Regions from separate parts of the Pseudoalteromonas sp. R3 genome, predicted to be linked through region 3. Evidence: predicted binding sites of a transcription regulator. Region 3 holds the regulator's gene; each other region holds the start of a gene.
The links. The regulator MetJ, encoded in region 3, represses methionine synthesis genes. The targets are predictions, from matches to a motif close to TAGACGTCTAGACGTCTA.
Positions count from the first base shown of each region.

Region 1: a site for MetJ is predicted at 6,631-6,648, ahead of metK (methionine adenosyltransferase). Genes of this name have one in related genera too.
Region 2: a site for MetJ is predicted at 4,815-4,832, ahead of metA (homoserine O-succinyltransferase). Genes of this name have one in related genera too.

Region 1 covers NZ_CP034835.1:1,347,192-1,355,422, reverse strand. The annotation lists partial or broken gene ELR70_RS10715 (GNAT family N-acetyltransferase/peptidase C39 family protein) at 1-1,070, opposite strand, end outside; partial or broken gene ELR70_RS10710 (RimK family protein) at 1,070-2,523, opposite strand; gene ELR70_RS10705 (hypothetical protein) at 2,794-3,525, shown strand; gene ELR70_RS10700 (hypothetical protein) at 3,557-4,198, opposite strand; gene tkt (transketolase) at 4,393-6,387, opposite strand; gene metK (methionine adenosyltransferase) at 6,748-7,899, shown strand; gene ELR70_RS10685 (HDOD domain-containing protein) at 7,963-8,231, opposite strand, start outside.
Region 2 covers NZ_CP034835.1:3,282,567-3,290,797, reverse strand. The annotation lists gene ELR70_RS19430 (response regulator) at 1-536, opposite strand, end outside; gene ELR70_RS19425 (ABC transporter substrate-binding protein) at 679-1,623, shown strand; gene ELR70_RS19420 (PAS domain-containing hybrid sensor histidine kinase/response regulator) at 1,635-4,790, shown strand; gene metA (homoserine O-succinyltransferase) at 4,918-5,865, shown strand; gene ELR70_RS19410 (homocysteine S-methyltransferase family protein) at 5,921-6,943, shown strand; gene metH (methionine synthase) at 6,955-8,231, shown strand, end outside.
Region 3 covers NZ_CP034835.1:222,557-230,787, forward strand. The annotation lists gene hslV (ATP-dependent protease subunit HslV) at 1-147, opposite strand, end outside; gene ELR70_RS05845 (SPOR domain-containing protein) at 224-757, opposite strand; gene priA (primosomal protein N') at 766-2,937, opposite strand; gene rpmE (50S ribosomal protein L31) at 3,246-3,461, shown strand; gene ELR70_RS05860 (malic enzyme-like NAD(P)-binding protein) at 4,092-5,333, shown strand; gene metJ (met regulon transcriptional regulator MetJ) at 5,404-5,724, opposite strand; gene metB (cystathionine gamma-synthase) at 6,025-7,248, shown strand; gene metL (bifunctional aspartate kinase/homoserine dehydrogenase II) at 7,254-8,231, shown strand, end outside.

The sequences.
Region 1 (8,231 bases), 1.1 Mb from region 3:
TGTTAGCACCAAAAGTGGCCATTCTCTCAAAGTCTTCACGTGCAATGGGCACCTGCTGACAGTCAATTGCCTCCTGCTCATCTTCCACATCCGGGTCATTGACATACAAGCAGAGCGTATCGATGCCGGTGATTAAGACCCAATGTGGTGCCTTCTTACCGTTCAACCGATAAGTGCTGATCAAAGCCAATATCGAACTCCCCTGAGACAGCCACAGCTCAACTTGTTCAAGTTGAAGGCTGGCACAATGAACGGGAATATCACGATATTCACATTCTTGCTTAAATTGCTCATGTACCAGTGTCATGACCTGTTTTTTCTGTTCGTTTCGCACCCCATCAATAAATAGTGGCTGTGCGGTATTCACCACGACTTCGGTCGCAAAGCCACGCCTTTCAGCAGCAAGCGCCAGGCCAAATGGATGGCAACCACCATGTCCAGAGGTCATAAAAATGGTTGTTGCTTCGCGCCAGATCTCAAGCTCCAGGCTCTGATCTCCCATACAATTCGGATCTATGCTGGCCATCGCCATCATCAAAGACGCAGGCCCACAGGTAAACTCTGTCGTCTGTTGATACCAGGGCAACCTGCAAGGTCGCCTGCTCAGCGCGCTTGCGAATACACTTTTGCATTCTCAGCGCATCATCGTGGTCCTCGTAGTAATTAAGATATTCACCAAATACTCGATACCCCAGCTTCTTGTATAGAGCGATTGCCGCCGTGTTGCGCTTTGCAACTTCCAACCGCATATAAAACCAACCAAGCTGGGCCGCCTGAGACTCAAGCGCCGTCATCAACTGTCGGGCAATACCCTTGCCCTGGTGCTCCTGCGATACAGCTAGTGAGTACAAGCGTGCCAGTCGTGTTCCCTGATGCAACCATAGCAATCCATAACCCACCAGTTCACCTGCCAGTCGGGCAGTCAACAGCAGGCTGTGCTCGAACCCGATATGATGCTTAAACTGGCGACGACTGAGCCTGTCGCTGCTAAAGCAACGCCCTTCCAGCTCAACCAGTTCGGCTAAATCCGCTGGCTGGGCTTTTTCAACCACCATACAGGCCTGCAACATTACTTTTTACCTCTCGCCTCAAGACGGCGTAAGAATTCGGACATGATCTGCATATACAGCTCATCGCCCAGGTACTTGTCTTCTACACCCTGATCGATGCTGGGGTTATCGTTCACCTCCAGCACATAGGCCTTACCCTCATGCTCTTTAATGTCAATGCCATACAAGCCGTTGCCAACCACAGCCGCAGCTTTCAGTGCGGCGCCCAGCACAGCCTTAGGCACCTCAAAGGTCGGCAAAGTGTCAAACCCACCTGAGAAGTTGCGTTTTGAACTGTGGTTATAGATCTGCCAATGATTGCGCGCCATATGATAACGGCACGCATAAATGGCGCGTCCGTTGAGTACCCCAATACGCCAGTCATAATCGGTATACAGATATGCCTGGGCCAGCACAAGGGCCGACTCTCCCAATAACAGGTTCAACCGAAATTGCAGCTCTTCTTTGGTTTTTACCTTATAAACTCCCTTTGAAAATGCACTTTCCGGCATTTTAAGGACCATAGGCAATGACAACTGTTCAACCAACTCTTCAATTACCTTTTCAGAGCACTGGCTAACAAAGCGCGTTTCCAGTGACGGCACTTTTTTATAGTTAAACGCATCGTGCAAGAACACTTTATTGCAGCAGCGTAAAATAGAGCTGGGGTCGTCAATCACCACTAAGTCTTTTTGCTCCGCCTCCTGGGCAAGACGATAGGTATGATGATCAATAGCTGTTGTTTCGCGAATGAACAACCCATCAAACTGACTTAAGTTATACAGCTCAGCCGCCTCGACCAGGTGAACTTTAATACCCAGCTTGGCCCCGGCCTTCACAAAGCGACTAACGGCGTTTTTGTTACTCGGCGGCAACTGCTCTTGATGATCAACCAGCATAGCCAGATCCCAGCGGTGCTTTTTACTACTTTTGCGCTTCTTCCATTGCATTGCATTGCATGGACTCGACTAAGCACCTGTGCACAATATGCCAGCTCATCAGCATCAATTGATGAAAAGTCGCTGCGCAAAACCTGGACTTGCAGTCCCGCGCCCTGCAGCTGAACATTCACAGTCAGTAACGGAGCCTGGAATTGTGCAAACAAATGCGCTGCCAGCTTGGTATATGCAGCCTGCTGTGTTTCGCCCATACAGACCAACAAAGACAAGGGCTGTGACACGGCTATGCCCTGCTGCGCGCACCAGACCTGAGACAAATACACGGTGCAGCCCTCATCACCCAGTTCATTGATCACTTTTACATTCGGCAGCGCCTGATGATTGCGTGCTTCAGCCAGCAAGGAGCAATAATAGCCCTGACTGAGGTATCGTCGGCTGTCACAAAGGTTAATAACCCTGAGCTTAGACTCGCCGAGTTTAGGATACTCCTGAAGATAAGTTTCGAAAGTCACCACATTGTCGTTCAGTGGTAAAATATCTGCGTTTTGATCAACAACAAATAGCGTAGACAACATTTTAGTCCTTAGTGTGGCCTGACCTTTTATGCTTTTAGCATAGTGCAACAGACCACCTGTTTATGATGGTTTTTCCAACCGGTATAACGCTATTTGTATGTAAAAATCAGACCAGAGACAAACGATCAATTTTGATGCTTAAGATGAGCAATTCTTTTCTCCTGTTCGCTGCAAAAGCCACCATTGTGCCCAGTCTTGCCACCAAAAGTTGCAATTTAAGGGACGATACTGCACACTTGCGCCATTTTTAACGGAATAGAATTAAATCACATGAACAAAGTAATCTTGATACCCGTGGCACTGACCGTTCTGGCTGGGTGCAATTCCACACCCAAAGCACACAATGACATGGTCAGGTTAAGCAGCTCAGAGGTCAACGAAGAAGCGCTCAAGCTGGAGCTTGCTTTCGGCAAGGCAACCACACACGTAATGCCTCATAAAGGTAGCATAGACGCGGAAAGTGAGTCGAAAGGGCTAACTTCTGCCAAACTTTCGCTGGGTTTCGGACTTGAACTTGACGCCACCATTGCCAGCGATGCTAATTATGGGATCAAATACCAATTTTACGGTAAGCATCGTGAACATGCTCAAAGCGGTGACTGGAGCCATGCTGTACGGTTTGGGTATGTCAAAAACAATGACAACGGTAGCACTGGCAACCAGAATACCTACCGACATTGGGGGCTTGATAAGCAACTGCTGGACGTGTCCCTTATTAGCGGGTACAGAATTTCACCACAACTGCTAGTCTATGGCAGCGTCTTTTATCAACCAGGTGATATTGAAATTATTTACTGTGAAAAGCGCGAAGGCTGCAATAAGGATGTGGCCAATAAAGTGCTCGACTATGATGGACATAACTACGGCCTGAGCTTAGCCATAGAACATGCCTTTACGCCCAGTTGGTATGGCACATTAGAGACAATCTACCACCAGTCCAACTGGTTTGACCGTAGCAGCAACGAAATGGGTATCAATGTGAGCCTCGCCTATCGGTTCTAAGCCGATGTTAAAGTGCAGATAGATGATACATTCAGCGAGATAAGGTTTTGCTGCCAGGTTTCGCTGAATGACCACGATTTTTCAAAATTTCTTCTTGTTTTATCCTAAAAAGCTCATCCACATAAACGCCTTGTCGGCAGGTAGCTTTGCCATTTGCATGTTCAAAAGTGGGCTCCGGAAACACTTCCTTTGCATACGCCTCATTGTACATCACTGTGCTATATTCGATTACTGGACTGAATTCGATATTCTCCAATGGCTTAGGATTCACAGCTTCTTCGTACTCAAAGGGAGCACCGCAATAGGCCCACTCCCCCGACTGTGTCTTATAAACATCAAAGTACTGGTACTTTTCGTGGTATATTTTCCCGTCATGCTCTGTGACAAATAACAGTACATACTTATACTTTGCAAACGCAGGAGTGCCGTAGTGATCGTAGACTTCAAACGAGATTACATCGGCATTAAACTCTCCGTGGACTTTCTCCAGGACTTTGTATTTCGCTTTGAATGCGCCATCCATGCGGATCACACCGTCGCCTACATTGGACTCAAACTGATAAAAGTCCACCTGCTCCCCAACAAATGCAAAGATGCCGCTTTCACTCTTTATGCCCGCGGTGGCAGACACGTTCAGAGAAACCAATATTAGGGTGATAAATAGTATCCTCAACCTATGACTCCTGATGACCAGTTATCGTTTAATGATAAGAGCACGAGGTTTCGGGCATATCCGAAACAGTAACCCCTCACTATAAAACATTAATTACAACAAAGAACAATAGCTTGTACCAGTTCAAGCCTATTCAGAACATAAAAAAGCCGCTTAGGTTTCCCTAAACGGCTTTTTCAATGCAAACTTTGAGCTTAGTTGAACAGCGCTGTTGCCTTGGCAACCACATTCTCAACGGTAAAGCCGAAGTGCTTGAACAGCTCAGCTGCAGGCGCTGACTCACCAAAGGTGCTCATGCCAACAACCGCGCCATTCAGACCAACGTACTTATACCAGTAGTCTTCAATACCTGCTTCGATAGCAACACGGCGTGTTACCGCAGCTGGCAATACAGACTCTTTATACTCAGCAGACTGTGCATCGAATGCATCGGTAGATGGCATAGACACTACGCGTACGCGCTTGCCACTGTCACGAAGTTGTGCCGCAGCTTCTACTGCCAGTTGAACTTCTGAACCCGTTGCAATCAGGATAAGCTCTGGTTCACCGTCACAGCTCAGTACATAACCACCTTGCTTAATGGCTGCAACCTGTTCGTCGCTACGCGCCTGTTGCTCAAGCCCCTGACGGGTAAATACCAATGACGTAGGACCGTCTTTACGCTCGATAGCCTGCTGCCAGGCTACAGCGGATTCAACCTGGTCGCACGGGCGCCAGTTAACCAGATTTGGGGTCATGCGCATACTTGCCAGCTGCTCTACTGGCTGGTGCGTTGGGCCATCTTCGCCCAGACCGATTGAATCGTGGGTATAAACAAAGATGCTAGGCTGCTTCATCAGTGCTGCCATACGTACTGCGTTACGGGCGTATTCCATGAACATCAGGAAGGTTGCGCCGTAAGGAATAAAGCCTTTGTGCAAAGCAATACCATTCATAATGGCCGACATACCGAATTCACGTACACCGTAGAAGATGTAGTTGCCTGAGGCATCGTCTGCTGTCAGGCCTTTGGAGCCATCCCACAGTGTCAGGTTAGAACCCGCTAAGTCCGCTGAACCGCCCATAAACTCAGGTAACAGAGGGCCAAATGCATTCAGTGCATTTTGTGATGCTTTACGGGTTGCCGGGTTAGCCGGGTTGGCCTGTAGCTGGGCAATGTACTCAGCACTTTTCTGTGCCCAATCAGCAGGTAACTCGCCTTTAGTACGACGCTCAAATTCCGCCGCCAGTTCAGGGTAATGCATCTGATATTCTGTGAACTTAACCAGCCACTCGCTCTGAATTTGCTGGCCATGTGCAGACGCATCCCATTTTGCGTAAACAGACTCAGGGATTTCAAACGCCTCATGCTCCCAGCCCAGGAACTCGCGTGCCGCTTTGATCTCGTCATCACCTAGAGGGGCGCCGTGACAATCGTGGCTGCCCGACTTGTTTGGTGAGCCATAACCAATCACTGTTTTACAACAAATAAGCGTTGGCTTGTCTGATTCTGCGCGTGCCGCTTCAATCGCTGCTGCGATGGCGTCGCTGTCATGGCCATCCACATCCGCAATGACGTGCCAGCCGTATGCTTCAAAACGCTTCGGCGTGTCATCGCTGAACCAGCCTTCAACTTCACCGTCAATTGAAATGCCATTGTCATCCCAAAATGCGATCAGTTTACCCAGACCTAAAGTACCGGCCAGTGAACAGGCTTCGTGAGAAATACCTTCCATCAAACAGCCATCGCCAAGGAAAGCATACGTGTAGTGATTTACAATATCGTACTCGTCACGGTTAAACTGAGCTGCCAGCGCTTTTTCCGCAATTGCCATACCTACGGCATTGGTGATGCCCTGCCCCAACGGACCTGTAGTCGTTTCAATACCAGGTGCATAGCCATACTCTGGATGACCTGGCGTTTTTGAATGCATCTGACGGAAGTTTTTCAGTTCATCAATAGACAGATCATAGCCAGACAAATGCAACAGAGAATAAATGAGCATGGAACCATGGCCATTTGATAATACAAAGCGGTCACGATCAACCCACTCAGGATTATTGGGGTTATGCTTTAAATAATCGCGCCACAATACCTCTGCGATATCGGCCATACCCATTGGGGCACCCGGGTGACCGGATTTGGCCTTTTGAACTGCGTCCATGGACAGAACGCGTATGGCATTTGCAAGTTCTTTGCGAGATGGCATGAAGTCTCCTACCTTTTATGTCTTTTGAGTGGCAAATCTGTACCTATAATACCCGTGTAGCGACGTTGTCATGTGTGCCTGATGTGAGGCAACTTAAAGTGTAACACGTCAAAGCAGCAGGTAACTCGATTAGAAAATTGGTCCCCATTCTTACCTATTAGGGTAACCACTGCAATTAAAAATCAATGAAATATCGAGCTACTCACGGACTTTTTTACTGCGTTTTTTGCAAAGGTCTAAAATTAGACGTCTAGGCGTAAAAAAGCTATGCAGCCGTGCGTGTTTTCGATAATATATCGCTCTGATTTTTCGCGCTATTCCTGTAGTTTGTGAAGCGCAATATTTGTGAGCATAAATACAATGGCAAAACATTTATTTACTTCTGAATCTGTTTCTGAGGGTCATCCGGATAAAATCGCCGATCAGATCTCTGATGCGGTACTAGATGCTATCCTTGAGCAAGATCCAAAAGCACGTGTTGCGTGTGAAACTTACGTTAAAACCGGTATGGTCATGGTTGGTGGTGAAATCACTACCAGCGCCTGGGTTGATATCGAAGAATTAACGCGTAAAACGGTACGCGAAATCGGCTATACCCACTCAGACATGGGCTTTGATGCTGATTCATGTGCAATCCTTAATACCATTGGTAAACAGTCTCCTGATATCAATCAGGGTGTTGACCGTACTCGCCCTGAAGAACAAGGTGCGGGTGACCAGGGTCTGATGTTTGGTTACGCTTGTAACGAAACTGATGTTTTAATGCCAGCACCAATCACTTATTCACACCGTCTGGTTCAACGTCAGGCGCAAGTGCGTAAAGATGGCACTTTGCCTTGGTTACGCCCTGATGCTAAGTCTCAGGTTACTTTTGCCTATGAAAATGGTAAAGCAGTTGGTATTGATGCCGTTGTTTTGTCAACTCAACACTGTGACACAGTGTCTCAGGATGATCTGGTAGAAGCTGTGATGGAAACCATCATTAAACCAGTACTGCCAGCTGAACTTATCACTGAAGCGACTAAGTTCTTCATCAACCCGACTGGCCGTTTCGTTATCGGTGGCCCTATGGGTGACTGTGGTCTGACTGGTCGTAAAATCATCGTAGATACCTACGGTGGTATGGCACGTCACGGTGGTGGTGCGTTCTCAGGTAAAGATCCATCAAAGGTTGACCGTTCAGCCGCTTATGCAGCCCGTTATGTTGCTAAGAACATTGTTGCAGCTGGCCTTGCTGACAAATGTGAGATTCAGGTGTCATATGCAATTGGTGTTGCAGAGCCTACCTCTATCAGTGTTGAAACCTTCGGCACAGGTAAACTGGAAGAAGCTCGCCTGATCGACTTGATCCGCGAACACTTTGACCTGCGCCCGTACGGTCTGATCACTATGCTAGACCTTGAGCGTCCAATCTACCAGCCTACTGCGGCTTACGGTCACTTTGGTCGTAACGAGTTCCCGTGGGAAGCAACAGACAAAGCTGAAGCGCTTAAAGCAGCTGCTGGTTTATAATTGTAAATAATGATTTACAGAAAAGGCGCCTTAAGGCGCCTTTTGTTTATAAAATTAGAATAGTTAATTCCCGGATATCAAAAACTCTTCAATATCTTCTTTTATATCCACGTATTCATCGTCATGAATGTTTAATACAATCATCACCTTATCTTTAAAAGCATGCCAATCCGCACAGTTACGAAAATACTTACCCTCAAAGGCGAGGTTTTCAGCTAACTTAAGAATGGCAAAGGCTTGCTGCTCACTCTCCTCTCGCTCCTCATCCAGGTACAAAGGGTCGTGATGACGCAATATGATCTGACACATCGCCTTGGGAATATTCCATGAGC
Region 2 (8,231 bases), 1.4 Mb from region 3:
CGAATGATCAGCGAACACTTTAGTCCAAATCTGCGGGTGAGTTTAAAAACTGCCCGGGCAAGATACGTTAAATCGTGACAATGAAAACTGTCCCGATAAAACCCCATCACAACGCCTAGTGACGACAGATCTCCCAGCGCCTTAACAGCGACTTCTTCGGCATGGACTGACCCCGTTTTACGTGCTTTGAGCAAGATAGACACTTTTGTGAGCAGCTCCTGCTCATCAACTGGTTTGGCAATAAAATCGTTGCCACCGGCATCATAGGCCTTTAAGCGCTCTTCTAATGAGCTTAAGTCTGAAAAAAACAGAATGGGCATAGTATGGCCGGCAAGCCTTATTTTGTATGCAGCTTCATAGCCATTCATATGTGGCATCTGAATGTCCATCAAAATGAGGCTAGGCAAGCATGAATCGACCAGTTTAAGTGCCGCTTCGCCATCTTGTGCAACTTCTACCCGGTACTGTGATGACAGCATATGTGTATGATATTCGATTACAAAGTCGTCATCATCAACGATCAGGATTGTCTCCATTCAGCTCACCAGTTTCGTTTACATCGTAGTGGCTGACAGGTGCAATACGCTGCAATTTTCTTCCTTCAGCCCCCCAAGTTCTCAATTCAAGACTAGAATACAAAAAGAAACTTTACCAATGACCTATTGGATGGGGAAAGCCGTGAAACTTTGGTTACTTGCACTGGCGTTTACGCTGATTGCCGGGTGCTCTGATACATCTCGCACACAGCTCAGAGTCGGGTTTAACCTCTGGCCGGGTTACGAAACACTTTATTTGGCGAAGCAAAACGGTCTGTTGAATGAGAATATCAAGCTGGTTGAGTTACTGTCTGCGACCGACACCATGGATGCATTTCGTCATGGCCGAATCGAAGTAGCTGCACTGACACTTGATGAAGCCCTGTTGTTGGTAACTGAGGGAATTTCACTCAAAATCGTCCTGGTTATGGACATATCAAACGGAGCGGATGCCGTGGTTGTGCGTGGATCCGTCTCTGAGTTGGCACAACTCAAAGGTAAGCGGGTAGCCTATGAACAAACTGCCGTTGGTGCTTTGATGTTGCATGAAACTCTGGATGCGGCACAGTTGAGCATGGCGGATATTGATGCCGTCCACCTGCCGGCAAATCAGCATTTTAGGGCTTTTCAGTCACGTGCCGTTGATGCGGTAGTGACGTTTGAACCGGTCACGACTCAGCTTGTGAATCAGAATCATAAAATTATTTTTGATAGTGCGCAGATCCCGGGCAAAATCGTTGATGTGCTGGTGGTCAGAACCGCACACCTAAGCCATTATCATGAAGCGCTACAGACATTGGTTTCGGCCCAGTTTTCGACACTAGAATATATAGAAAAATACCCTGAAAACGCAGCTCAGCTAATGTCTCCCCGGCTTGGCCTGCAACCGCATGAGCTGTTAACCGCACTCGATGGTATTACACTGGCTGATGCCCCGACCAACCGTTCTTTGTTAGTGGGTAAGGGAACAGAGCCCCCTTTGCACTCAACCGTAGAGCATCTGCTATCTGTGCTGGTAGAGCATAATATGATTGATGATGTGGCTGATGTGCAAGGTCTGGTTGATACGAGGTTTATACTGCAATGAGGCAGCCAGGAGTGCCAACGTCCCTGGCATTTTGGGTGCCTGTGGGCGTTTTGTTACTGTGTCTGGCTGTACTGAGCCTCAGTACTATGGTGATTTATACTGGCAGCCGGGATGCCTCTTATGCAAGCCATCAGTCACATGCTAATTATTTGCTGATGACATTGAAGCGCCATGTAGAAGTAAACCTGAGTTCCGACAGGCCTGAAGAGATCCGCCATGATTTATCTGTTATAGGCACTGTGCCGGAAGTCATCAGTATTGTGGTTGCGGATCATACCGGGCGCATACGATTCAGTAATCAGTTTGCCGAAATTGGTAAACCCCTCCAGGATATTACCAGTCATGGTTCTGATAAGGCAGTTAAAGCCGCCCGAAGCAGCAGTATGCCACTGTTGTCCTTTACTGCTGACCACACACAGATAGAGGCGTTTCAGCGCTTTGCTTTGCCCTCCAGTACAGAGTTGCGCTCTACTCGCTTTGGCACTATTTATCTGCGCTATAATCTTGCGCTGAGTGAACAGGCGTTATGGCACAATATCCGGTTAAATCTGGCCCTGATGTGGATAGGGTGCGGGATACTCATTCTGATGGTAATGATACTGCTCAGGAAGCGGGTTATTGCGCCTCTGAGTGACCTTGCCAGGCAGGCCTCTTTGCTTGCTGAAGGCACTTATACACATCAGAAAGTGGAGTCCGGATTCAAAGAGATAGCAGCGCTGAGCAGGACGTTCAACTGGGCAGCCAGTGCCATTCGTGAACACATATCTTTGCTGGATAACAATCAGCGAGAACTCGAATCCCGCGTTAGATTACGTACAGCGGAGCTACAAAGTGCCAATCTGAATTATGAACAGGCACAAAAAATGGCGCGTCTGGGGCGTTGGGAGCTGGAACTGCAAAGTGGTCTGGTCCACTTGTCTCAGGAGGCTTACGACATCATAGGTGCTTCTGCGGCGCAGCCGGTAACCGTAAATACCCTGTTTGGTCATACCGATGTCGCCTCTGATACGGCGTTACAGGCTATTTTTGATAAGCAGCAACAGCATCATGATTTTAATTATGAGTTGCATAATAACGGGAGCTGTCGTTTTATTCGGCTGGTGGCTGAGCGCTCTTTGGACAGTAATACTGGTCACTACAAGCTTGTGGGTATTGTGCAGGATATTTCTGAGCAAATGCGCAAAGAGCGCTCGCTAATAGAAAATCAGGCCATGACTCGCGCCATTATTGATACGGCAGCCGATGCCATCATAGTGATCAATATTCAAGGAGAAGTTCAAGAGTTTAGCCCGGCTGCGGAGGAAATGTTTGGTTACGCGCGAGACGAAGTGTTAGGAAACAATTTGCGTATGCTGATGCCAGAACCAAATCGAAGCAGCCATGATCAGTATATGCAGAACTACTTTGATACGGGCATTAAAAAAGTCATCGATAACAAACGTGAGGTGACCGCACGCAAGAAAAATGGCCAGTGTTTTCCCATCGACTTGGCTGTTGCAGAAACTAAAGTGGGGGAAGTGAATTATTTCACCGCCATCATTCGGGATATTACAGACCGTAAAGAGGCAGAGAAAAAGCTCCTTAAAGCAATGGAGGCCGCACAAAGTGCGACCCGTGCTAAGTCGCAGTTTCTTGCCAATATGTCTCATGAGATTCGTACTCCCATGCATGCAATCACCGGGTTAACCCATTTAGCGCTCAAAATGGATGCGCCACCAAAAATGCATAACTATCTGAAAAAAATACGTTATGCCGCGGATAACCTTTTGGTGATCCTGAATGATATTTTGGATATTTCTAAAATTGAGGCGGGCAAATTGAGTGTGGAATCTGTGCCGTTTCGTCCACAAATACTTATTGAGCATATTTGTGGTCTGATTGCTGCGCGTATTGATGAAAAACAGCTGGATTTTGAGGTAAACCAGGACCCCGCGTTACCCGAGGTCCTGATGGGAGATTCACTCAGGCTCAGTCAGATATTGCTCAATTTACTCAGTAACGCAGTTAAATTCACACCTCATTATGGCAGTCTATCTTTGCAGTTGGCGATTAAGACCCTGACGGAGTCCAGTGCAAAAATTGTGTTCACCGTATCTGATTCCGGCATAGGCATTTCACCGGAGCAGCTGCAAACCTTGTTTACTCCTTTTACTCAGGCGGATGCATCAACAACTCGTCAGTACGGTGGAACCGGCCTGGGTCTGGCAATCAGCAAAAACCTGGTGAAACTGATGGATGGCAGGATTTGGTGTGAAAGCTCTGTGGGGAAAGGTACACGTTTTTTCGTGGAAATCGACTTTCCCATTGCAACCGCCACGACTGAATCTCCACCGCAAATTGGTACGCAGATTGAGCAGGGGGCCTTGCCAGAACTACTAGGAGGAGCACAGGTACTTCTGGTTGAGGACAACGATATCAATCGGGAAATTGCACAGGAGATACTGACTGACGCGGGTATGCAGGTGCTTACTGCCGAACATGGAGAAGAAGCGCTGGAGCTATTACAGGAAACTCCAGTTGATCTGATCCTGATGGATTGCCAAATGCCGGTCATGGACGGTTATACCGCAACCCGGGAGATTAGAAAAAGCGCAGTCTGTCGAGAGGTGCCGATCATCGCGCTGACCGCAAATGTTATGCAACATGATCTGCAGGAAATCAAAGCCTGTGGTATGGACGATCATATCGCCAAGCCAATAAACGTTGAGTTGGCTTATCAAAAAATATATCAATGGCTTAGCCGTAAACAGAAGCCGACTCGTGATGAGGTGCCTGTGGTCACAGAGTCTGCCGATATGCACTTATCAACGATAATACCAACGCAGGATAATGCACAAAGTGAATTGCTCGATGTGGCGCAAGGGCTCAGACATGTTAATGGCAACGAGGCGTTTTATCATAAAATGTCTGATAAGTTTATTGATGCACAGAAAGGGTTTTGTACACGGCTGAGGCAAAGGCTGCAAGTAGAGGATATTGAAGAGGCAGCCAGAATGGCACATACATTAAAAGGACAGGCTGGTTATCTTGGGCTGGTGCGCTGTGCTGAGCTTGCTGCGCAGTTGGAGCTGGCCATTGTGCAGCAAAGTCCCCAGCAGGCAAATTTGATTCTGGAACTCGAAGACGTATTGACGCGTTCCTTCCATCTGCTCAAAGCGGCATTTTAGGAGGTGAGTAAAAGAGGGTTTATTTGGACGGCTAAACATCTAGAAGTTGAAATTTATTCCTGTTGCTTCATAATGTCTCAAGTTAACGGATCTATCTTTAACGGTCCTAGTCACTGAGGGGAATATCATGCCAATCACAGTCACCGACGACTTACCTGCCATTAGCCATTTGCGCCACGAAAATGTCTTCGTGATGCCACAAAGCCGTGCCAGTACGCAGGAGATCCGACCAATGCGGCTGGCAATACTCAATTTAATGCCCAATAAAGTAGAAACCGAAGTGCAGTTTATTCGTCTGCTGGCCAACACGCCCTTGCAGGTGAATGTGGATCTGCTGCGCCTGGACACCCACCGTAGCTCCGACAACTCCGAGCAGCATCTGAATATGTTTTACCGTTACTTTTCGGATGTCAGAGAAGAAAATTATGATGCGCTGATTGTTACCGGCGCACCACTTGCTCACCTGGAATATGAAGAAGTGACTTACTGGGAGGAGTTGCAGGCGTTTTTCGACTGGGCCGAGCACCATGTGACATCGACATTGTTCTCCTGCTGGGCGGCACATGCGGGTCTGTTTCATCATCATGGTCTGAAGCGGGAACTTAAAAAAGACAAGCTGTGCGGGGTGTTTCGCCACCGCTGCTACTTTGAACATGGTGCACTAACCCGTGGCTTTGACGATGAATTTTTGGTGCCCCATTCCCGTTATGGCCATATTGAGGCCAGTAAAATCGATGCCTGTGAGGAGCTGGTGACACTGGCTGGTTCTGAGCGAGTCGGCGCCTATTTAATTAAAAATGTGTCTGGCAGTCAGGTATATATTACCGGGCATCCGGAATACGATGCCGACACTTTGAGTAAAGAGTATTTTCGGGATTGCGAAAAAGGGCCGGATGCACCCAAGCCGGAAAATTATTTTCCTGAAGATGATGTTAACGCCAAGCCATCTAAGACATGGCAAAGCCATGCCTTTTTGTTATTCTCCAACTGGTTAAACTACTATGTTTACCAGACCACTCCGTACGATATTAATCTGGTTAGCCAGGATGTAAGGACTAACAATTATGCCGAATAAAGATATCACCACCGCGATTGACGGCGCAGCCATTGCCGATGAACTTAAAACGGCCATGCAACAGCGTATTTTGATCCTCGACGGTGCTATGGGCACCATGATCCAAAAACACAAATTTGAGGAAGAGGACTATCGGGGCGAGCGTTTTAAAGACTGGCATGTCCTGATCAAAGGTAATAACGACCTGTTAAGCCTGACTCAGCCTGAGGTGATCCGTCAGATCCACCGTGAATATCTTGAAGCGGGTGCGGACATTATTGAAACCAATACTTTTAACGCCACCACTATTTCGATGGAAGACTACGATATGGCCAGCCTCAGCCGGGAGATTAACGTCGAGTCGGCTCGTCTGGCAAGGGCTGTGTGTGATGAGTTTACCGCGAAAGACCCGAGTAAACCGCGTTATGTGGCCGGTGTCCTTGGGCCAACCTCAAAAACCTGTTCAATTTCACCGGATGTCAATGACCCGGGTTATCGCAATGTGTCATTCGATCAGCTGGTTACGGCCTATATTGAGTCGACCGAAGCCTTAATTGAAGGCGGCGCGCACCTGATTTTGATTGAAACCATCTTCGATACACTGAATGCTAAAGCGGCGGCGTATGGGGTGGAAGAAGCCTTTGAGCGTACCGGTATAACCTTGCCTGTGATGATCTCCGGCACAATTACCGACGCCTCGGGACGTACCTTGTCGGGCCAAACGACCGAAGCCTTTTACAACTCTATCCGTCATATCAAACCGATTTCCATCGGACTGAATTGCGCGCTGGGACCGGATCTACTGCGTGCCTATGTCGAAGAGCTGTCGCGGGTGTGTGAAACCTATACGTCGGTACATCCGAATGCGGGTCTGCCCAACGAGTTTGGGGAGTACGATCTGGAAGCCCCTGAAATGGCAAAAGAAATCATCGACTGGGGGAAGGAAGGCTTTATCAACATTGTTGGTGGTTGCTGTGGTACAACACCCGACCATATTCGCGCTTTTGTGAAAGGGCTGGAACAGGTGGCACCACGCACGTTGCCTGAGCTTGAAGTAAGAATGCGCCTGGCGGGCCTTGAAGCCTGTAATCTTAATTAGGAAGTACTGATATGACGCAATCTACAGCCATTTTTACTAACGTTGGTGAAAGAACCAATGTGACCGGCTCGGCGCGTTTTAAGCGTTTGATCCTGGAAGAAGATTATGAAGCCGCACTGGATGTCGCACGCAGCCAGGTGGAAAACGGCGCGCAGGTGATCGACATCAATATGGATGAGGCCATGCTGGATTCCAAGGCCGCCATGGTTAAGTTCCTGAACCTGATTGCCTCAGAGCCGGATATTTCCCGCGTGCCAATCATGGTCGACTCCTCTAAATGGGAAGTGATTGAAGCGGGTTTGAAGTGTATTCAGGGCAAGGCCATCGTTAATTCTATTTCGCTCAAAGAGGGCCGCGAGCCGTTTGAACGCCAGGCGAAAATCATTAAGCGCTTTGGCGCTGCTGTGGTGGTGATGGCGTTTGATGAAACGGGTCAGGCAGAAACGGCCGACCGCAAGTTTGAGATCTGTGAGCGTTCTTATCGCATTCTGGTGGATGAGCTGGGTTTCCCGCCTGAAGACATTATTTTTGATCCCAATATCTTTGCTGTTGCGACTGGTATTGAAGAACACGATAACTATGCCGTTGAGTTTATCGAAGGTACCCGACGCATTAAACAGAATCTGCCGCACTGTAAAGTGTCGGGCGGGGTGTCGAATGTGTCTTTTTCATTCCGGGGTAATAACCCGGTGCGTGAAGCCATTCATTCGGTGTTTTTATATCATGCTATTCAGGCCGGTATGGACATGGGCATTGTCAACGCCGGTCAGCTGACGGTATACGATGATATTCCCGATGAACTGCGCAAGGCGGTAGAAGATGTGGTCCTCAATACCGATCCCGGTGCCGGTGAGCGTCTGGTAGAGATAGCGCCTAATTACTCGGGGATGGCACAGGCTGAGAAAGCCGAAGATCAGGAGTGGCGTAGCTGGCCTGTGGCCAAACGCCTGGAGCATGCGCTGGTCAAAGGCATTACTGAATTTATTGAAGAAGACACAGAAGCCTGTCGCCAGCAGTTTGATAAACCCATCGAGGTGATCGAAGGTCCATTGATGGACGGTATGAACGTGGTCGGTGATTTATTTGGTGCCGGTAAAATGTTTCTGCCTCAGGTAGTTAAATCTGCACGTGTTATGAAGCGAGCGGTGGCCTATCTGGACCCTTATATTGAGGCTGAGAAGCAGGCCGGTCAGAGCAACGGTAAGATCATCATGGCCACGGTAAAGGGCGATGTTCATGATATAGGTAAAAACATTGTCGGTGTGGTGCTGCAATGTAATAACTACGA
Region 3 (8,231 bases):
ACCGGCAAAGCCTGCTAGTACTTTACCGTTGTACAGGCGACGCACTTTTCTGGCGTTGCCTTTCATGACCGTATTGCCAAGAGAGACCTGGCCATCTCCGCCAATTACGACTTTGTCGCCTCGGCGAACACTCACGATAGTTGTCATAGTATTCCTTAATCAGGAGGCTGCTGCCTCACCTGTAAATTCAATTAGGGTAGAGATAGGGACGATTTTACGAAGATCAAGTCCACTTCCAGATACCACAGCTGACGATGTTAATCCGTTCCAGCTTGTTTTTGTCGCTCTCAGCGCCTCGTTTGGTGTCATAAGGGCCCAGACGCACTCGATACCAGACGCCGTTGGAGCCTTCGGTGCGACGGATCTCTGCGATGAGGCCAGCAAATGCCATTTTGGCCTTCATTTGCTCAGCTTGTTTATAGGTTCTGAATGAGCCGCATTGCATCTGGTATGGGCCTTTACTCTCCAGCTTTTTCACCTCAACGATCACTTCATGATCTTTGATGTCCTTTATAAAATCAGGTGGGCGAGGGAGATCTTTTTCTACTTTGGGTTGCTCAGCTTGTTTTGCAGGCTTAGGGCTGCTTGGCTGTACCTGAGGTTCGCCGTGGTGTTTGATGTACCACAGGCCATAACCAAAGGCACCGACCAGCACCAGTGTCAGGGCCGCAAAAACCTTTGGAAAGGGTTTGCCGGCCTTTCCTTTGGCGGCTTTTTTACCGCCCGGCTTCTTATTTATATAGTCGTGTTGTGCCATATCGTTTTTTAATAGGTATCCATAGGGTCAACGTCAATACTCCAGCGCACTCGGTTGGCAAGTTTATGCTGGCCAATATAATCAGCCAGTTGCGTCAGGTATTGATGCAGTACTTTGCGCTGCGCTGCCTGAATATGCAATTGATATCGGTATTTTCCGGCCAGGCGTTCCATCGGCGCGGGGATCGGTCCGAGTAATTGTATACCAGGGTAGGGGGTGGCTGGAACCAGATCCGATAAAAACGCCATGACCAGCTGTGCATTGGTGGCTTCTGCACGGATCAGGGCCATGTGGCTATAAGGTGGCATCTGGGTTTCTTCGCGCTCCCGCAAAGCATAGCGAGCAAAGTCCTGATACCCGTTGTTGACCAAATCTTGTAATAAAGGGTGTTCCGGGAAGTGAGTTTGCAGCAGCACAGTGCCTGCCTCGCCGCTACGTCCGGCCCGCCCGGCTACCTGCGTTATCAGCTGAGCCATGTGTTCCGTGGCACGAAAGTCGCAAGAATACAGCCCGCTGTCTACGTCGAGGATCACCACCAGATTGACGTCGGCGAAGTGATGGCCTTTGGCGAGCATTTGAGTGCCGATCAGCAGCCGTGCCCCTCCTTGGTTAATTTCATCCAGTGCACTTTCGAGACTGCCCTTGCGACGAGTAGAGTCGCGGTCAATGCGGTGCACAGGAAAGTCGGCAAACTGTTCGGATAAGAACTCTTCCAGCTGCTCTGTACCATACCCTGTGGGCATGATCTGGGTGCTGCCGCAGTCGGGGCATTGCACAGGCACAAAGGCTTGCTCTGAGCAGTGATGACAGATCAGACGGCGTAGTGATTTATGGTAGGTGGCACTGGTACTACAGCGGTTGCAGTTGCTGAGCCAGCCACATTCATGACAGATCAGGGTAGGGGCAAAACCTCGTCTATTTAGGAACACCATAACCTGTTGCCCGCGAGCCAGGGTAGCTGAAATGGCATCCAGGCTGGCCTTAGCAAACCCGGCCTGTTCAGCCTGACCTTTCATATCCACTAATACAAAGCGGTTATCTTGTTGGGTTTGTGCCCGCTTAGTCAGAGGCAGTAACTGATAACGGCTCTGCAAGGCTTTATGTAAGGTTTCTAGTGCCGGTGTTGCGGTGCCTAAAATTAACGGAAACTGGCCCTGGGCGGCGCGATAAGCGGCCAGATCGCGGGCATGGTAACGTAATCCATCCTGCTGTTTGAAGGAGCCATCGTGTTCTTCATCGACCACTATCATGCCCAAAGCCTGAAAAGGTAAAAAGACCGCTGAGCGGGTGCCTATCACCAATGCTGATTCACCCTGTTCAGCACGGCGCCAGGTATGTAAGCGCTCATTGTCTGTCAGGTTGGAGTGCCACAAGTCAATGGGTAGCCCCTCAAAGCGACGCTTAAAGCGATTCACGGTTTGTGGTGTCAGGCCTATTTCTGGTACCAGTACCAATGCTTGTTTGCCGTTGGCTAAAATGGCCTCCAGGCTTTGTAAATATACTTCTGTTTTACCACTACCCGTGACACCTTCAAGTAAAAATGTACGAAATCCGATTTGGCTATTGATGGCACTGCAGGCAGTGGCCTGCTCGGGGTTAAGCCTGGGTTTAGAGCCCAGTTGCAATGGGGCCGATTGCCAGTCGGTGTCGGTGCGCAGTTCTTCCCGGATCAGGCCTTTTTCTAACAATGCTTTGATCTGTGCCTGTGAGAAGCCGAGTGTTTTCAGTTCACTGGCGGTCGCATCGCCGGCGCTGCGCAGTTGCTCAAGCAAAGCCAGTTGCTTTTTAGCTCTGAGCTGTGTGGTTTCACTTCCTGCCTCTGTGAGGGTTAGCACAGGCACTTGTGTTTTATCGACCTGCTCACCCTCGCGCAATGCACCAGGCAGGGCGGTAAACAGGGTTTCGCCTAACGGATGACAGTAATACTGTGCGCTGAAGCGTAAAAAGCCGAGATGCTCAGGTGACAAGATGGGCGTGGTATCTAGCACTGACCCAATGGCTTTTATTTTGTCATCAGGTACATCACTGTGCGCTTTCAGTGCCACCACGATAGCAATGCAATCTCGGTTGGCGAATTTGATCCGAACTCGGCCTCCAACGCAAGGCAGCTGCTGCGGATCAAGGCGGTAATCAAAGGTTCTATGTAAAGGTACTTTTAAAGCGACTTCGGCGAAGCGCATGGAGACTCCGGCATCTGAGTATCAAAGTTAAGGATAGCGGTCTGATTGTGGTTGAACATGCAATCAGAACGGCGGTTAGTATACCGTAACAGCGTAAAATTGCATGTGTATGCTTTCACAGAGTGCTTTTCGCTTGGTGATTCACGGCATCATGGTGAGATTGCACAAAAAATAACTGCTAATTTGCATTTATTGCTTGTGGATCGTCCTAATTGACCCTAAAATACGCGTCCACAATTTTTGTATAACTACGTATGGTGCCAGACTTCGGGTTTGGAGAGCGATACGGCCTTAACTAGAGGTGCCCTATGAAAGAAGGTATTCATCCTAAGTACGAAACAATCTCAGCAACTTGTTCGTGCGGTAACAAATTCGAGACTCGTTCAACACTGTGTAAAGACATTCACCTGGACGTATGTTCTGCTTGTCACCCGTTCTACACTGGTAAGCAGAAGATCCTAGACACAGGTGGTCGTGTTGATCGCTTCAACAAGCGCTTTGGCGCGCTTAGCAGCAAGAAGTAAGCACTACTTTTGCTGTAGAAAAAGCACCTTCGGGTGCTTTTTTCGTTTCTGCTCTGTGTTTTTCAATCTGGCGTTCGCCTTCTTCCTTCATATCCAAGTGGACGGATCAGTTCGGTTTGGTTAGTAAAGTTTCCAGTATAAAGATGCCTATCGCCAGAAAGCGGGCGTACTTGCTAATACCTTCAGAGACTGGCTTTATGACAATCCTGTCATGACCTGTTTCAGCGTGAATAGCCATATTCAACTGATTAATATGCATAGCTATCCGTGATAAAATTAGTTTTATAATTCTATAAATGCAGTGATAAGTGGCTAAATGCGATCTAAAACACATCAAATGTTGTGAACTTGTTTTCTTAGCTTGCTTTATTCATTTCATTTATATTCTGCATAAAAATGACGCTATTTTGAACTGGAAATGACACTTATCAGATCATTTATTGTGAGTTAACTTTGCCGAAAAGTAGCAAAAAAGTCGCTAAATTTTGCTAACTGTCAACTATCTTTGCTTTAACAGGATAGACCTGATATCGCTTGAATTAATTTTTAAAAAAGGTATGGTTTAAAGCAGTTAGCGAATTTTTTATCTCACTCTCACTTTCAACTTCTTCGTTAGGAAAAAATCGCGTCATGTCAGACTTTCGTGAACAAGCGTTACATTATCATGCCCACCCCGTTCCAGGAAAAATCAGCGTTGAGTTGACCAAGCCTGCGGAAACCGTCAAGGATCTGGCCCTGGCATACAGTCCAGGTGTTGCAGAACCAGTCCGTGAAATCGCCGCCGACCCCAGCAATGCTTATCGTTACACAGGTAAAGGTAACATGGTTGCCGTTATCAGTAATGGTACTGCTATCCTGGGTCTGGGTAATCTTGGCCCTCTGGCCTCTAAGCCTGTGATGGAAGGTAAAGCGTTACTGTTTAAACGCTTTGCAGGCCTGGATTCGATTGACATCGAAGTTAAGCACCGGACCACAGAAGACTTTATCAATACGGTGGCCAATATCGCCGACACCTTCGGTGGCATCAATCTGGAAGATATCAAAGCACCTGAGTGTTTTGAGATTGAGCGTGCGTTAATTGAGCGCTGTGATGTGCCGGTATTCCATGATGATCAACATGGCACTGCAATTGTGACTGCTGCGGGTATGTTGAACGCACTTGAGATCCAGGGCAAGAACATTCATGACGCCATTATCGTTTGTCTGGGAGCTGGCGCTGCTGCCATCGCCTGTATGGAGCTATTAATCAAGTGCGGCGCACAGCGTGAACACATTTATATGCTTGACCGTAAAGGGGTCATCCACACACGTCGTGATGATCTGAATGAGTACAAAAAGCTGTTCGCCAATAATACCGACAAGCGTACCTTGCAGGATGTGATTGAAGACGCTGACGTCTTCGTGGGCGTGTCTGGTCCGGACCTGCTGTCTCCGGAAGACCTGAAACTGATGGCGGACAAGCCAGTGGTATTCGCTTGTTCTAACCCAGATCCTGAGATCAGCCCGGAAGTGGCGCATGGCGCACGTGATGATTTGATCATGGCAACGGGCCGTTCAGACTATCCAAACCAGGTGAATAATGTACTGTGTTTCCCGTTTATCTTCCGTGGTGCACTGGATGTGCGTGCAACGGCCATTAACGATGAAATGAAGATTGCGGCAGTTGAAGCGATCCGCAGCATCGCCAAAGAACCTGTACCTGCTGAAGTACTTAAAGCAGCGGATGTGGACAGCCTGGAGTTTGGTGAACATTACATCATTCCTAAGCCGATGGACCCGCGTTTGTTGCCACGTATTGCCAGAGCGGTTGCTGAGGCGGCGGTTGAGTCCGGTGTGGCGCAAATAGAAATGCCGGAAAATTATATGGCATAAGCCTATCAGAGCAAAAAAAAGCCTCACACTGTGAGGCTTTTTTTGTTGTTATTTACTGGCGTCGACAAGATTACTCTTCGTTAATCTCTGGGATCTCCAACCCCATTTCAGTCATGATCTGACGCACTTCTGCCGGGATCTTCTCCGGATTATCTTTGCGCAGGTCCTCATCACCAGGTAGCGGCTGGCCGGTAAAGGCATGCAGAAATGCCTCACACAGTAACTCACTGTTAGTCGCGTGGCGCAGGTTGTTAACCTGGCGGCGGGTGCGCTCATCGGTCAGCACTTTGAGTACGTTGAGCGGGATAGAAACAGTAATCTTTTTTACCTGTTCTGATTTCTTACCGTGTTCTGCATAAGGGTGAATATATTCACCGTTCCATTTAGCCATAGTGGTGTACTTGCCTCAGTGTTGTAGATGCAATGCGAATAAGACTGTGTACTGTGTATGGATCCAACCGTGACACGCAGGCTCTCTGTTGGCAATGTTGCACGTCATTTGCCATAGTTTAAGCTCAAATACTCAGTCTTATTAGCATAGAGTTCGCGTTGAGTGGCGAAATTTTATCGGTTTAAAAAAGATAGTCAAATACTAGTTATTTAGCCATTTAGCGGTATAAATGTTTTGACTTCTAACTTTTGTTCATCTAACCTTTTAGACGTCTAAACATCTAACTTAGCCAGGTGACCTATGAGCCAAAGCAACAAGTCAACCATAGCGGTACGTACAGGCATTGATGCTGATAAGCATCATGGTGCGGTGGTGCCCCCGCTTTATTTGTCGACCACCTATTCATTTGCGGACTTCGATAAGAAACGTGACTATGATTATGGCCGTAGCGGCAACCCAAATCGCGACATTCTCGCGCAAACACTGGCAGAGCTAGAGGGTGGAGCAAAGGGCATCATTACGGCTACCGGCATGGCTGCGGTACATCTGGTGACTCAGCTACTTAATGCTGACGACACCTTAGTGATCCCACACGACTGTTACGGTGGCAGCTATCGCTTATTTACCTCGCTGGAAAAGCGCGGTTTGCTGAAGGTCAAAGTCCTGGATCTGACACGCAGCGAGAGCTTGCAGGAGATCCTGGCGATTAAACCTAAGCTGGTCTGGATAGAAACGCCGAGCAACCCGATTTTGAGATTAACCGATATTAAAGCGGTCACCGACGTTGCTGCACAGTGCGGTGCTCTGGTTGCGGCCGACAACACCTTTCTGTCGCCGGCGCTACAAAATCCCATCGCATTTGGCGTCGACATCGTGGTGCACTCCACGACAAAATATATCAATGGTCACTCGGATGTCGTCGGCGGTGCAGTGATTGCCAAAACCGAGGAGCTCGGTGATGAGCTAGCCTGGTGGGCGAACAATATCGGTATCACAGGCGCACCGTTCGACAGTTACCTGACATTACGTGGTTTGCGTACGCTCAATGTTCGCCTGAAACAGCATCAGGAAAACGCGCTGGCGATTGCGCGTTATCTAGAGCAATCTGAGTTTGTCAGTCAGGTGTATTACCCCGGACTGGAAAGCCATCCTCAGCATGCGCTGGCTAAACAACAGCAACAAGGCTTCGGAGGGATGGTGAGCTTTGACATTAAAGGGGAGTTGGCAGATGCAGCTAAGTTCCTGACGAGTGTAAAGCAATTCTCGCTGGCTGAGTCGCTGGGCGGGGTCGAGAGCTTGATCTGTCACCCGGCAACCATGACGCATGCAGGCATGGATCCGGCAGCACGTCTTGAAGCGGGTGTCGGCGATACGCTGATCCGTATTTCGGTGGGCATTGAAGAAATCGACGATTTATTAGCAGACCTAGAACAGGCTTTCGCAGCGGTGAAAACTACGCAAGGCGGTTCCAGTGATAATGCGAAAGCATTCAAGCTCTCGCCAGCACATACGGCATTGTGGTAGAAGAAATGACAAAAGCAGTACATAAATTCGGTGGTTCAAGTCTGAGTTCAGCGGCACGCTATCAAGCGGTTGCCAACATCATCATTGGTCACTGCCAAACTGGCGACTGTATCGTGGTATCGGCGGCTGGCAAAACGACCAATACTCTGGTTGCGCTGTGGCAGAGCTATCAGCAGCAGGATGAGCGTGCTTTCAGCGATATATTGCTGCAGGTTGAAAATCATCAGGTGCAGCTGATCAGTGAATTGTTCTCTGCTACCCGGCAGGACCAGCTGGCATCTGAGTTGCGCGATGAGCTAAGCAGCATTGGCCGCCTGGCACAGTCCCGCCAGTTGCAGGAGGCGCCTCTGCTTGCATTCGGCGAGATCTGGTCTGCACGTTTACTCGCAGCCCTGTTGAATACTCTTAATATTGCTGCACAAGATGTGGATGCACGGTCGCTGTTTACTCAGCACCAGGGTCAGCTGATGCATAGCCAGAATCGCCTGGCCTGCCATCAGACACTCAATCAGGACAAAATTTATGTTGTGACAGGGTTTATTGCAGCCGACAGCATGGGCAATACTGTCACGCTCGGGCGCAATGGCAGCGACTACAGTGCGACATTGTTAGCCAGCTATCTGGATGCGGCGTCTGTGTCTATCTGGACAGACACGCCAGGTGTATTCAGCACTGACCCGAGAAAAGTGGGTAATGCTATAAAATACAGTAAGGTATGTCGTGCGCAGGCGAATTTATTGGCCCGTCTTGGTAACCCGGTTTTACACGCAAAAACCTTGTCACCACTTAAAGAAACGACCATTAAGCTACAGGTACGCAGTAGCTTTGACCCAGATGTGCAGGGCACCGAAGTGGTTAAGCAAGGTTACAGCAAGGAAAAACGCTTTGTTACCACCTTTGGTGACCTGGATTTATTGCGCGTTGATACCTTGGCTTCCGGTGAAGTGGGGGCGCTGAGCCAGCTTATTCAGCATGGTATTCAT